Linked DNA regions of Prolixibacter sp. NT017. Each later gene encodes a partner of the first gene's protein in a complex. Links are inferred from orthologs where the notes say so. Each region holds a gene or a part of one and is shown in the gene's direction. Other genes may lie near its edges.

The links. The genes of interacting proteins can lie anywhere in the genome.
Region 2: rny (region 1) and pfkA share a complex: the UniProt entries of both Bacillus subtilis proteins name them as parts of the possible RNA degradosome complex. The link is inferred for Prolixibacter sp. NT017 from one-to-one orthologs.
Region 3: rny (region 1) and pnp share a complex: the UniProt entries of both Bacillus subtilis proteins name them as parts of the possible RNA degradosome complex. The link is inferred for Prolixibacter sp. NT017 from one-to-one orthologs.

Annotation. Positions count from the first base shown.
Region 1 is NZ_BLAV01000001.1:1,128,106-1,131,012, forward strand. The notes cover bases 32-2,890. They hold rny (ribonuclease Y), read left to right. Parts: upstream 32-612; coding sequence 613-2,169; downstream 2,170-2,890. Other genes in these bases: GJU87_RS04665 (hypothetical protein), read left to right, coding at 32-183; GJU87_RS04670 (cell division protein ZapA), read left to right, coding at 198-491; GJU87_RS04680 (transglutaminase family protein), read right to left, coding at 2,220-2,890. In the rest of the region: more of GJU87_RS04665, read left to right, coding at 1-31; more of GJU87_RS04680, read right to left, coding at 2,891-2,907. UniProt on the Bacillus subtilis protein: Endoribonuclease that initiates mRNA decay. Initiates the decay of all SAM-dependent riboswitches, such as yitJ riboswitch. Involved in processing of the gapA operon mRNA, it cleaves between cggR and gapA.
Region 2 is NZ_BLAV01000001.1:3,638,909-3,641,738, forward strand. Bases 49-2,830 are described here. They hold pfkA (6-phosphofructokinase), read left to right. Parts: upstream 49-817; coding sequence 818-1,843; downstream 1,844-2,830. Other genes in these bases: GJU87_RS15185 (4-hydroxy-3-methylbut-2-enyl diphosphate reductase), read left to right, coding at 49-728; priA (primosomal protein N'), read left to right, coding at 1,948-2,830. In the rest of the region: more of GJU87_RS15185, read left to right, coding at 1-48. UniProt on the Bacillus subtilis protein: Catalyzes the phosphorylation of D-fructose 6-phosphate to fructose 1,6-bisphosphate by ATP, the first committing step of glycolysis.
Region 3 is NZ_BLAV01000001.1:3,802,418-3,805,439, reverse strand. Bases 49-3,022 are described here. They hold pnp (polyribonucleotide nucleotidyltransferase), read left to right. Parts: upstream 49-405; coding sequence 406-2,640; downstream 2,641-3,022. Other genes in these bases: GJU87_RS15880 (hypothetical protein), read left to right, coding at 2,733-3,022; rpsO (30S ribosomal protein S15), read left to right, coding at 49-304. Also shown: more of rpsO, read left to right, coding at 35-48. UniProt on the Bacillus subtilis protein: Involved in mRNA degradation. Catalyzes the phosphorolysis of single-stranded polyribonucleotides processively in the 3'- to 5'-direction. Necessary for competence development in Bacillus subtilis.

The DNA of each region.
Region 1 (2,907 bases):
GTTCAACTCCAGGACCAAATCAGGTTGTTGAGCAGTCGCAACGAAGAGTTGGCTGAAAGAAACGAACAACTGAAATTTGCTAAGTCGTTACTGGCGTCTGATGGTCAATCGCACGATGCCCGTATCAAGATTAACCGAATAGTGCGGGAAATAGATAAGTGTATTGCTATGTTGAATAAGTAATACCACCTGCTGAAATGGAAGATAAGCTTTCAATCAATATTAATATAGCCGACCGTCGGTATCCGTTGCGAATTGACCGCAACGACGAGGAAAAGATACGGAAGGCGGCGAAAATTATTAACGACAAGGTACTGCAATACAAGCAGCGCTATGCCAATAAAGACAGCCAGGATTGTTTGTCGATGGCAACTTTGCAGTTTGTGATTCAGATGCTTGAAGTTGAGAAACGAAATGATATTTCGCCATTGGTTGAAGAACTGGAAGAACTAAACGATTTTTTAGCAGAATATCTGGAAAAGGAAAGTTAATTAAGTCAGTTTAATTAATGATATTTGCCCGCATTTTGTCTTCTTTCAATTAAGGAATTTGATTGAGAGAAGTTGAAATTGCGGGTTTTTTGGTAAAATTGAACTATTAATAAATTGTGACATGACAATGACAATCATAGCTGGTGTTATTGGCTTAATATTAGGAGGAGTGATTTCCTACTATGTTTGGGACAAGGCACTTAAGAAAAAGAAAAACAAACTCATCGGCGAGGCCGAAGCCAAGGCCGAGATGCTGAAGGAGAAGAAGATGCTCCAGGCAAAAGAAAAATTTATTCAGCTCAAGTCGGAGCACGAAAAGTATATCAACGAGAAAAATCAGCGGATTACCGGTGCTGAGAACAAACTGAAACAGCGCGAAAGCACTTTCCTGCAACGCAAAGAAGAGTTGCAGCGTAAAGTGAAGGAATTTGAAACTACCCGGAAAGAGGTAGAGGTAATTCGCGAGAATCTGAGCGCTCAGATGGAAATGGTTGAGCAGAAGAGTGAAGAGCTGGACAAAATGCACAAACAGCAGGTGGAACAACTGGAATCGATTTCCGGTTTGTCTGCTGAAGAAGCAAAAGCTCAATTGACCGACTCACTGAAAAATGAGGCCAAAACCGAGGCAATGTCGTACATCCAGGAAATTATGGATGAAGCCAAGATGACTGCCAATAAGGAGGCCAAAAAGATTGTTATCAAATCTATTCAGCGGGTTGCCACTGAAACAGCTGTGGAAAATTCAGTTACCATCTTCCACATCGAGAACGACGAAATCAAAGGTCGTATTATCGGTCGTGAAGGACGTAACATCCGAGCGTTGGAAGCAGCTACCGGTGTTGAAATTATTGTCGATGATACGCCGGAAGCCATTGTACTTTCAGCGTTCGATCCGGTACGCCGCGAAATTGCCCGTTTGGCATTGCACCAACTGGTAACAGACGGACGTATTCACCCGGCCCGCATTGAAGAGGTCGTGAACAAGGTGAAGAAGCAGATTGAAGAGGAGATTATCGAGACTGGAAAACGGACTTGTATCGACCTGGGTATTCACGGAATGCATCCCGAGTTGATTCGTTTGATCGGTAAAATGAAATATCGTTCGTCTTACGGACAGAACCTGTTGCAGCACTCGCGCGAAACCGCCAACCTGTGTGCCATCATGGCTTCTGAGCTTGGGTTGAACCCGAAACAGGCCAAGCGTGCCGGACTGTTGCACGATATTGGTAAAGTGCCGGATGACGAGCCGGAATTGCCACACGCTATTCTAGGTATGAAGCTGGCCGAAAAATACAAAGAGAAGCCGCTTGTGACCAATGCCATTGGTGCTCACCACGACGAGATTGAGATGACCAGCTTGCTGGCACCAATCGTTCAGGTTTGTGACGCGATTTCAGGTGCTCGTCCGGGTGCCCGTCGTGAAGCTGTTGAGTCGTACATCAAGCGTCTGAAGGACTTGGAAGCTATGGCGCTTGCATATCCGGGTGTTATGAAAACTTATGCAATCCAGGCCGGTCGTGAGTTGCGCGTGATTGTGGGAAGTGACAAGCTGACTGATAAGGAGGCTGAAGAGCTTTCGTACGATATCGCCAAGAAAATCCAGGATGAAATGACGTATCCCGGACAGGTGAAAATCACGGTGATTCGTGAAACACGTGCAGTGAATTATGCGAAATAAGTAACAATACCAGATACAAAAAAGAGCTTCGAATTTTCGAAGCTCTTTTTTTATGCGGTGATAATCTCTTTTAATACATCCAGCTGTTTTATTTTCTCTTCATCGCCTGTTGCCCGGTAGGCATCCTGCAAACTATCAATGAGTCCTTTCAGACAAAAACGGTCGTCCATCATAATGTCCGAACCCATTTCCAATTGCTGTCGACTCAGATAGTAATCCATCTCCTTGTGACCAATGATGGCTCCTTTGTTTGCCGGATTGATGTAGAAAAGGATCGGAGAAGACGTGGTGCCAAAAGCTTCCTTCGACATCTCCGGATCGTAATAGCCCAAAAACAATACCCGCTTCAAATTCAAATGATAAATCGGTAATTGCAGTTTCCGGGCTATCAGGCAATAGAATAAGGTCAGCGTGGACGGATTTCCCTTTCTTGATGAAAGTAAATCGTTGATAAAGCAGTTTTGCGGCGCGCCAAAATTAGCCACATTTAAATCGAAATGATACAGTTCGAAAAGCACATGATTCAGGATGGTGGTTTTTTCGAGCGAAGTCAACGACTCATTCATCTCGAGCCACGCATCTGTGACAATTTGCTGCACCTGGGTCTCCACGTCTTTCGAGTCCAGATCGGGATACTGAATTTGACTCACAATGATCCAGCCGTCCAGAAAGGAGGGGAGTTCCGATTCATTCCACTTTCTCAGACGGTCAGCTACTTTGCGGAACCGGAGGTGCGCA
Region 2 (2,830 bases), 2.5 Mb from region 1 along the record:
CCGAAGTGGAACGTCTGTCCCGAAAAGGGCTAAAAACCATCGATCATAAACAGTTCTTTCAGCTGAAAGACTGCACCGTACTACTACGCGCTCACGGCGAACCACCTTCCACATATGAGCATGCCCGTAAAAACAACATCACACTACTCGACGCCACCTGCCCTGTGGTTCTGAAACTTCAGGAGAGAGTTCGTAAAGGTCAGAGCCAACAGGAAGCGCGTAACGGACAAGTCGTTATTTACGGGAAAAAAGGCCATGCCGAAGTAAATGGTTTGGTCGGTCAAACTAACGACAAAGCGATTGTCATCCAATCACCAGATGATTTGGAGCAAATCGATTTCGACCGGCCGGTGGAACTGTTTTCTCAGACGACGAAAGACATGGAAGGCTTCTATCAGCTGGCCGAAGCGATAAAACAGCGTGGTACCGAGGTTATCATTCATGATACACTTTGCCGGCAGGTTTCCAACCGCGTTCCTCGTATCAGGGAGTTTGCCCGTCGTTTTGATTTGGTGCTGTTCGTTAGCGGGAAAAAAAGCTCTAACGGAAAAATGTTGTTTGGAATCAGCAAGGAAACCAATCCCAACTCCAAATTCATCTCCTCACCGGATGAAGTCGAAGCGGAATGGCTTGAAAATATTCAAAAAGTCGGTATTTGCGGAGCAACCTCCACTCCCTGGCATTTGATGGAAGACGTGGCTGAGAAGGTCAGAATACTGACGAAATAATCAAATAATTTTATAATTAATTAACGGTAGTGGTTGTTGTTAAGAAAACATCGGCGCTACTTTTGACCCGGATTCAAATTTTTCAGAAAATGAAGGAGAATGTTCTTAACATGCCTGATCCCAATGTGTACAGCGACTGTCGCATTAAAAAAATAGCCGTTTTAACATCGGGAGGTGATGCGCCCGGCATGAATGCAGCCATTCGGGCCGTTACCAGAACGGCTATTTACTTTGGCCGGGAAGTGGTCGGAATTTACTACGGCTACAAAGGAATGATCAACAAAAACTTCCAGACCATGAAATCCGGTGATGTCAGTAATATCATCCAGTCGGGCGGAACGATTTTAAAATCTGCCCGGAGCAAGGAGTTCATGACGAAAGAAGGCCGTGAGAAAGCATATCAAAACCTGAAGGAAGAAAACATTGATGCTTTGGTGGTCATTGGCGGTGACGGAACTTTTACCGGTGCACGTATTTTTGCCCAGGAATTTAATTTCCCCATCGTCGGTGTTCCGGGAACCATCGATAACGATTTGTTTGGAACCGACTTTACCGTTGGTTACGATACCGCTCTCAATACCATTGTCCAGGCTGTTGACAAGATTCGTGATACCGCAACGGCTCACGAGCGTCTGTTCTTCATCGAAGTAATGGGCCGCGATGCCGGTTTCCTGGCGTTGAACGGTGGAATTGCAGCCGGCTCCGAAGCGGTTCTGATTCCTGAGTTCGATACGGATATAGGAACACTCGAAACTTACATCGAAACGGGATACCGAAAAAATAAAAAGTCATCTATCGTTTTGGTGGCTGAAGGCGATAAAGCCGGCGGCGCTTTTAACATTGCTTCCAAAATTGAAAAAGAATACCCACAATACGACGTTCGGGTAACCGTATTGGGACACGTACAACGTGGTGGTTCGCCAACTGCATCCGACCGGATTTTGGCAGGTCGTTTAGGGGTTGCTGCGGTAGAGGCATTGCTGGATGACCAAAAGAGTGTGATGGTAGGAATCGAGTTCGATGAAATTGTGCACGTACCGTTCAACAAAGCCATCAAAAATGAGAAAGCGGTCAATCAACACTTGTTAAGAGTACTGCGCATGCTGTCAATATAATTCTGTCAGAAACCGAAAATATTTGCACGTTAGCCGGAGTTTTCTCCGGCTTTTTTGTTCTTTAGGGAAATCAATTAGTTTTGCTTGAAACTGTTTTTACATCAATGATACACCACCCACAGCGCTTTGTCGATGTTATTCTGCCACTTCCGTTGCCGGGAAAATTTACCTATTCGGTGCCGGAAGAGATGAATGGAGAATTGCAGCCGGGCGTGCGGGTCATTGTGCAGTTTGGAAAGAAAAAGTTCTATTCAGCATTGGTTCACCGAATCCACAACGATGAGCCCACCGGGTACGAAATCAAGTCCGTAGAAACGATACTGGATAAGCAACCCGTCGTTCATCCCGAGTTGTTTGAATTTTGGGAGTGGATTGCCTCGTACTACCACTGCTCACTGGGCGAAGTGATGAAAGCAGCTCTCCCATCCGGACTAAAACTGGAAAGCGAAACCCGGGTGATTTTCAACCCGGAATACGAGACTGACAAAGATGAACTGTCTTCCCGGGAAAACCTTCTGTTGACTTTTCTCCGTAACCGAAAAATATCGTCAGTTTCCGATTTGAACCGTGCCGACCAGAAAGGCAACGCCTATTCAGTCATCAAATCGCTGTTGAACCGGGGTGCCATTTCGGTAGAAGAATCGCTTCGCCCCGGTTACAAACCAAGGACAGAGACATACGTCCGCCTGGCCGAAGAATATTCCGGCGAAAGCCAGTTGACAGAGTTGGTAGATGACTTGTCGCGTGCACCAAAACAACAGGAACTATTGATGCGGTTTCTGGAATACACGCGTTTTGGTAGTGCGGAAGCATTGGAAGAATACAACAAGAAACTTCTGCTGAAAAAGGTCGGAACCACGACTGCCACACTCAATACACTCATCCAAAAAGGAATTTTTAAACCGGTTGAAAGACGCGTCGATCGCATCAGTCAGTATGCGGGGAATATCCGTGATGGATTTGAGCTGAGCTTGGCACAGGAAAAGG
Region 3 (3,022 bases), 2.7 Mb from region 1 along the record:
GTAATAATTGTATCACAAGATTTATTTTAAGAAAATGTATTTAACATCAGAAAAGAAAACAGAGATTTTTGAAAAGCACGGTAAAAGTGCAACCAACACAGGTTCAACCGAAGGTCAGATTGCGTTATTCTCATACCGCATTAGTCACCTGACTGAGCACCTGAAAAAGAACCGCAAAGACTACAGTACACAGCGTGCACTGATTCGTCTGGTTGGTAAGCGCCGTTCATTACTCGATTATCTGAAAAGAAAAGATATTGAGCGTTATCGTGCGATTCTGAAAGAACTTAATCTTCGTAGATAAACGAACGACCTTAAAAGGCAATTTTCGAATTGCCTTTTTTGGTATTTTTAAAAAGCCCCACCCATTTGTTTTAAACTTATTAATTGTTTGAAGAAGAGATTATGTATAAAGCTATTGAAAAAACAATCGATCTCGGTGATGGAAGGTCCATCACCATCGAAACCGGAAAATTAGCAAAACAAGCAGACGGATCGGTTGTGGTTAAAATGGGTGATACAATGTTGTTAGCCACTGTTGTTTCGGCAAAGGAAGCTAAAGAAGACGTTGATTTCATGCCCTTGTCGGTTGACTACCGTGAAAAATTTTCTGCTGCGGGTCGTTTCCCTGGTGGTTTTCTAAAGCGTGAAGGACGTCCTTCGGATGACGAGATTTTAGTAGCTCGTCTGGTCGACCGCGCTCTGCGTCCCCTGTTTCCGGAAGATTATCATGCTGAAACGGCTATGATGATTTCCCTGATTTCAACAGGGAAAGATGAAATGCCGGACTCGTTAGCGGGATTGGCAGCCTCTGCAGCAATCGCTGTTTCCGATGTGCCTTTTGAGTGTCCTATCTCAGAGGTTCGTGTAGGTCGTGTTGATGGAAAACTTGTCATCAATCCTTCGTTGGAGCAGTTGGAAAAGGCTGATATCGATATTATGGTGGGGGCATCGTATGACAACATCATGATGGTAGAAGGTGAAATGGATGAGGTTTCCGAAGATGAAATGCTGGAAGCCATCAAATTTGCGCACGATGCCATTAAGCAACATTGTAAGGTTCAGGAAGAACTGGCTGCTGAGCTTGGGGTGGTAAAGCGTGAGTACTCACACGAAACAAACGACGAAGAGTTGCGTGAACTGGTTAAAAAGGAAACTTACCAGAAAGTATACGATGTAGCTCGGGCAACGATACAGAACAAACAGGAACGTTACGAAGCCTTCGATAAGGTTAAGGAAGAGTTTATTGAGAAATACAGTGAAGGAAAAGAGGAAGAAGAGGTTCCGCTTAGCTTGATTGGTCGTTATTTCCACGATGTGGAAAAAGAAGCTGTACGCCGGATGATCCTAGATGAGCAGATTCGTCTCGATGGTCGTAAAACCAATGAAATTCGTCCTATCTGGGGCGAGGTTAATTACCTGCCGGGAGCACACGGGTCCGCGATTTTCACTCGTGGTGAAACACAGTCGTTGACTAGTTTGACGCTGGGAACTAAAATGGATGAGAAGATTATCGACAATGTAACTGTTCAGGGACGCGAGCGTTTCTTGTTGCATTATAACTTCCCACCCTTTTCTGTTGGTGAACCACGTACACCAAGAGGTGTTTCACGCCGTGAAATTGGTCATGGTAATTTGGCTCACCGTGCTTTGAAAGGAATGATTCCGGAGGATTTCCCTTACATCATGCGTATTGTGTCCGATATTCTTGAATCGAATGGTTCGTCGTCGATGGCGACTGTTTGTGCGGGAACAATGGCCATGATGGATGCCGGTGTAAAAATGAAGCGCCCGGTTTCAGGAATAGCCATGGGATTGATTACCGATAAGGATTCAGATAAATTTGCTGTCCTTTCCGATATTCTGGGTGACGAGGATCACCTGGGAGATATGGACTTCAAGGTAACCGGAACAGAAAAAGGAATCACCGCTACCCAGATGGATATTAAAGTTGACGGACTTTCATATGAAGTGATGGCTCAGGCACTGCAGCAAGCCAAAGAAGGACGTGAACACATCCTGGGTAAGATTCTTGAAGTGATTGACGAACCTCGTGAAGATTACAAACCAAATGTACCACGAATCGTGACCATCACCATCCCGAAAGAGATGATTGGTCCGGTTATTGGTCCTGGAGGAAAAATCATTCAGCAGATTCAGGAAGATACCCAATCGACCATTGCAATTGAGGAAGTTGATGATTTGGGAATCGTTGAAATCAGTGCACCCAACCGCGAAGCAATTGATGCTGCGTTGGAGCGTGTGCGGGCAATTGTTGCTGTTCCTGAAGTAGGTGAAGTCTATAAAGGTAAAGTGAAGTCAATCGTTTCATTCGGAGCCTTTGTGGAAATTATGCCCGGTAAAGAAGGTTTGCTCCACGTTTCGGAATTTGATTGGAAACGTGTTGAGAATCCAGCCGATGTGCTGAAAGAAGGCGACGAAGTAGAAGTAAAACTACTTGAGGTTGACCAACGTACAGGTAAACTGAAACTTTCGAGAAAGGTATTGCTGCCTCGTCCGGAGCGTACCGGAAACGAGAACGATCGGGGTGGTCGAGGCGACAGAGGCGACCGCAGAGGTGGTGATCGTAATCGTGACCGTGGAGACCGTCGTCCGCCGCGTCGCGAAAACAATCGATAGATGTATATTCATACTATATTTAAGAGCCCGGGTGACCGGGCTTTTTTTATCTCTGCCAGTTTTTTCTATATTTAATCAATCTTTTTTAATACATGGAAACGAAAGAATCAGCGTGGCTGAATGAGACAGAGGAGCTTTTCCGTGAAAACCTGAAAGGTATTTCGGAAAAGGATATACGGTTTTACCGTTTGGAAGAATTTTGGCGCAATATCCAACGCCTGGATCAGTTTTCGAAAGATTGTCCGGTTTGCAGGGAAACGCATGCTAAGGTGAGGGAAACCGTTGCCGGCATGAATGATGCAGTGAAGCATCCGGGGAAGAGGAGGCGTAAATTCGACAGAGCGTTGTCCACACTGGCCTCACATATGACCGAGGAACACGG